DNA from 2 places in the Desulfocurvus thunnarius genome. Region 2 is predicted to be linked to the other one. Evidence: predicted binding sites of a transcription regulator. Region 2 holds the regulator's gene; the other holds the start of a gene.
The links. The regulator sigma-54, encoded in region 2, starts transcription at its own class of promoters, with help from an activator protein. The targets are predictions, from matches to a motif close to CTGGCACGGNNNNTGCTT.
Positions count from the first base shown of each region.

Region 1: flgM (flagellar biosynthesis anti-sigma factor FlgM) is a predicted target of sigma-54. The motif match lies at 844-861, and genes of this name have one in related genera.

Region 1 is NZ_AP042411.1:978,659-980,855, forward strand. It holds gene ACZ5KV_RS04265 (hypothetical protein) at 1-305, shown strand, start outside; gene ACZ5KV_RS04270 (hypothetical protein) at 513-749, shown strand; gene flgM (flagellar biosynthesis anti-sigma factor FlgM) at 962-1,267, shown strand; gene ACZ5KV_RS04280 (ATP-binding protein) at 1,418-2,197, shown strand, end outside.
Region 2 is NZ_AP042411.1:3,449,935-3,452,131, forward strand. It holds gene lptB (LPS export ABC transporter ATP-binding protein) at 1-317, shown strand, start outside; gene rpoN (RNA polymerase factor sigma-54) at 518-1,978, shown strand; gene hpf (ribosome hibernation-promoting factor, HPF/YfiA family) at 2,086-2,197, shown strand, end outside.

The DNA of each region.
Region 1 (2,197 bases), 1.1 Mb from region 2:
AGCAGGCAGTGGAGCGCCGCTTTGCCCTGGCTCCGGCCCAGGGATTCCTGGAGCATGCCCTGGCCGTGCACTGCGTCATGGCCGCCGCCGCGACCCTGGCGCCGGAACTGGCGGCCCACGGCTGCGCGCCCGTGCCCGAAGGGCACCCCGCCATCACCGCCGCCGTGCACGAACTCGGCCTGTCCTGGCCCGAACACGACACCTTGTGCCGCCGCTACGCCCTGCTCACCGGGCTGCCCTTTTCCGGAGGCTGCGCCGGATGTGCCCTGGCCGAGCGCTGTCCACGTCTGAAAACAAAAAGTTGAACGCCGTATCAGCCCAATGCGGCAACACTGGCCGCACTCCAAGGCGCACGACGCAACAGTCCGCCGCGCATTGCATTTTCTGTTGCATCCGCGATGCGTGCTGATTTCGTTCACTCTTTTTCCGCTAAAGAGAATCCGGTTCCCGGCCGATGAAACTGGCAGGTAGCGGCTCAGGGATTGCGCCCGTGGAAACAAGGAGGTTTCATCATGACTCTTTCCCCGCTCATCGCGTCCGGGAAGGGGTTGGAGATGCAACCCGCGCCAAGGGACCAGTCCTTCGCCAACGTGATGAAGGAGATCGGCAAGGCCCGCCTGCGGCGCCAGGCCCTGGGCGACCAGGCCCTCGCCGCGCGGCTCCCGGCCCTGGAGGCGTCGCCCGTGTACAACTCCAAGGGAGAACTGATCCAGTCCCTCGGCGCCGCCGGCTTCGCGCCCGCCCCGTAGCCGCAAAGGCGAAAGGACGACCGCACCGGCACCAACGCGTCTCCCAGCCCTGCCTGGCCTGCGGGGCCCGGCCATCCGGTCGGGCCCCGTCTTTTTGGCCCGCTTGTTGCATATTTCCGGGCAAGGGTTTGACAACCCGCTCGGGAAGCGACTAGTGTATCCAAGCATGCAACGGAGCGCCCGGCCCCGGCCGCGCTCCAGGGAGGTGCCGCGTGACCATCAATGGCGTGAGGAACGGACAGTCCCCTTACGGGAACATCAAGATCCAGCAGGACGCCGAGCGCCTGGACGAGAACTCCAGGGCCGCCAAGAAATCGACGGTCCAGCGCGACGAGGTCGTGGTCAGCGAGGACGCACGGCTGATGAACGCCGCCATGGACGCCATCCGCAACACCCCGGAAACCCGCGCCGACAAAGTCGCCCGGCTGAAAGCAATGGTCGAGGCCGGAACCTACTCCGCGAACGGCCAGGACATCGCGGCGCGCATGGTCGCCGAGGACCGCGAACTCCTGGGCTGATCCTCTCCCCCGGGCGCCCCCCGCGCCGTATTCCGCGCGCCCCACAAATTCCTTGCCTGCCCGCCGCCACAGCGGTAGCGTGAGCCTTCGCCCGGCCCGGAGCCCCGCTCCAACCCAGGCCACTCTCCGGAACTCCATGCGCGGAGCCCAATGATCCGATCCCTGCTCGCGGCCCTGGCTCTCGTCCTCTGCTTCATCTGCCCCGCCCCCGGTCACGCCCGGGCTGTCCGCGTTGCCTATTACGACAACCCCCCGGTGCTGTTCCGCGACCAGAGCGGCAACCCCGTCGGCGTGTTCGCCATGCTTGTGGAGCACACCGCGCGTGCGCGCGGCTGGGAACTGACCTGGGTCCACCGCCCCTGGGCCGAGGCCTTGGCCCTGGCCCAGCGCGGCGAGGTCGACCTGCTGCCCGCCGTGGCCTATTGCCAGGAGCGCGCCGCCCGCCTGAACTTCACCAGTCTGACCGCACTGATCAACTGGGCCCAGGTCTACGCCCGGCCCGGGGTGGACGTGAGCACCTTCCTCGACATCCAGGGGCACAGCGTGCTGCTCCTGACGGGAGACATCCACGCCCGCGCGTTCAAGGAAACCATGGGCCGCTTCGGTGTCCGGTTCGAGGAACGCGCCGCCGACGACGCCGATGCGATCCTGCGCGCGCTGGAAGCCAGGCAGGGTGACCTGGGCGTGGTCAACCACCTGTTCGCCGCCCACCGGGCAAGCGGCTACAAGGTCCGGGCCACACCCATCCTGTTCAACCCCATCGAAATGCGCATCGCCGCCCCGAAAAACGGCGACCCCGCCCTGCTCCGGGCCCTTGACGAAGACCTGGCGGCCATGAAGGCCGACCCCGCATCGACCTACCACCAGGCCCTGCGCCGCTGGATCGACGCCCCTCGTGACGAAGGCCTGCCGCCCTGGCTGAACTCCATC
Region 2 (2,197 bases):
ACTTGTCCGGCGGCGAGCGCCGCCGCCTGGAAATCGCCCGGGCCCTGATCCTGGACCCCAAGTTCATGCTGCTCGACGAGCCCTTCGCGGGCATCGACCCCATCGCGGTGGACGATATCCAGGGCATCGTGCGCGGGCTCAAGGAGCGCGGCATCGGCGTGCTCATTTCCGACCACAACGTCCGCGAGACCCTGCGCATCTGCGACCGGGCCTATCTGGTCTACGAGGGCCGGGTCATCCTTTCGGGCACGCCGCTGGAGATTTGCGAGAATCCCCAGGCGCGCCAAGTCTACCTCGGCGAGGCTTTCAGTCTCTAATCTGGCGCGCTTCTTGCGCTTCCTCGCGCATACAAAATCCTTGCCATTTGAGTTGCAAGGCCTGGGGCTCTGTGGCATGGTCTGCCCGAGCCGCGCAGAACGGGCCCTGCCGGGCGAGGACTTTTGCCGCGCGGGCCGGGCCGCGACGGGCGGACCCCTGATCGACACGGCACCGCAGCACCTGAACACGACGGGCAACGATGGGACTTGAACTCAGACAGCAAATGAAGCTTTCGCAGCAACTGGTGATGACCCCCCAGTTGCAGCAGGCCATCAAGCTGCTCCAGCTCTCCCGTTTCGAGCTGCTGGACGTGGTCCAGCAGGAGTTGCTCGAAAACCCCCTGCTCGAGGAGAAGGGCGAAGAGGCCTTCGAGGATACTTCCGGCCGCGACGGCAAGGACGCCTTCGAGACCGCCGCCGAGCCCGAGCGCGAGCGCCCCGCCCAGGGCGACGAGGCCGTGGAGCGCGACCTGGCCCGCAACGCGGACTGGGAGAACTACCTGGGCGAATTCTCCAGTTCCTCGCGCCAGGCTTTGATGCGCGAGAGCGAAACGCCCGAGGAGGGCATGGCCTACGACGCGCGCCTGTCGGTCAAGCCCTCCCTGGAAAGCCATCTGGAATGGCAGATCTGCCTTTCGGATTTCAGCCCCGCCGAAGTGGCCATCAGCGAGGTCGTCATCGGCAACCTGGACTCCCACGGCTATCTCCAGGCCTCCTGCGAGGAGGTCGCCGCCATGGCCGGGGCCGCCACGGCCCAGGTGGAGGACGTGATCCGGCGCATCCAGCGCCTGGACCCCGTGGGCGTGGCCGCGCGCGACCCGCGCGAATGCCTGCTGGTGCAGATCGAGGTCTTCGGGTACGACGACCCCATTTTGAAGGAGCTGGTCAGCGAGCATCTGGAGGACCTGGAGAAGGGCCGCTTCAAGCCCGTGGCCCGCAAGTTCCGCCTGACCCTGGAACAGCTCAAGGAATACCTGGACCTGCTCCAGACCCTGGACCCCATGCCCGGCGCCAGCTACGGCGGCGGGGAGCCGCAGTACGTCAGCCCCGACGTGTACGTTTACGAGTACGACGGCGATTTCGTCATCGTGCTCAACGAGGAGGGCCTGCCGCGCCTGCAACTGAACTCCTTCTACATGGACGGCCTGTTGGCCAAGAATTCCAAGGACAAGGAGTACGTCCAGGAGAAGATGCGCTCGGCGGTCTGGCTGATGAAGAGCCTGTTCCAGCGCCAGCGCACGCTCTACAAGGTGGTCGAGAGCATCGTGCGCTTCCAGAACGGCTTTTTCCGCCAGGGGGTCACAGCGCTCAAGCCGTTGATTCTCAAGGATATCGCCGACGACATCGAGATGCATGAATCGACCATCAGCCGCATCACCACCAACAAGTACGTGGCCACGCCCCACGGCGTGTTCGAGTTGAAGTTTTTCTTCAACAGCGCCCTGGAGATGGACGACGGCTCCCAGGTGGGCTCGGAGTCCGTCAAGGCGCTCATCAAGCAGCTCATCGGCGGCGAGGATGCCCGCCATCCGCTGTCCGACGAGAAGATCGCCGACCACCTGAAGGACACCCTGAAGGTCAACATTGCCCGGCGCACGGTGGCCAAGTACCGCACGGCCCTGGGCATCCGCTCTTCCTCCAAGCGCAAGCAGGTTTTTTGATCGCGCGCCGGGTAGCCCTTTATTTCGATCCGGTTTCCTTCTACACTGGAATCGGCGAAAACCCGCCAGACCAGTGTCGTCGTGTCACCCAAGACAGGAGGAGATCCATGCAGATCAATTTCAACTTCAAGAACTTCGAGCCCTCCGATCATCTCAAGAAGTACGCCACCGCGCGGTTCGAGAAGTTGATCAAGTACGCCGGCACCGACAACGCCGACC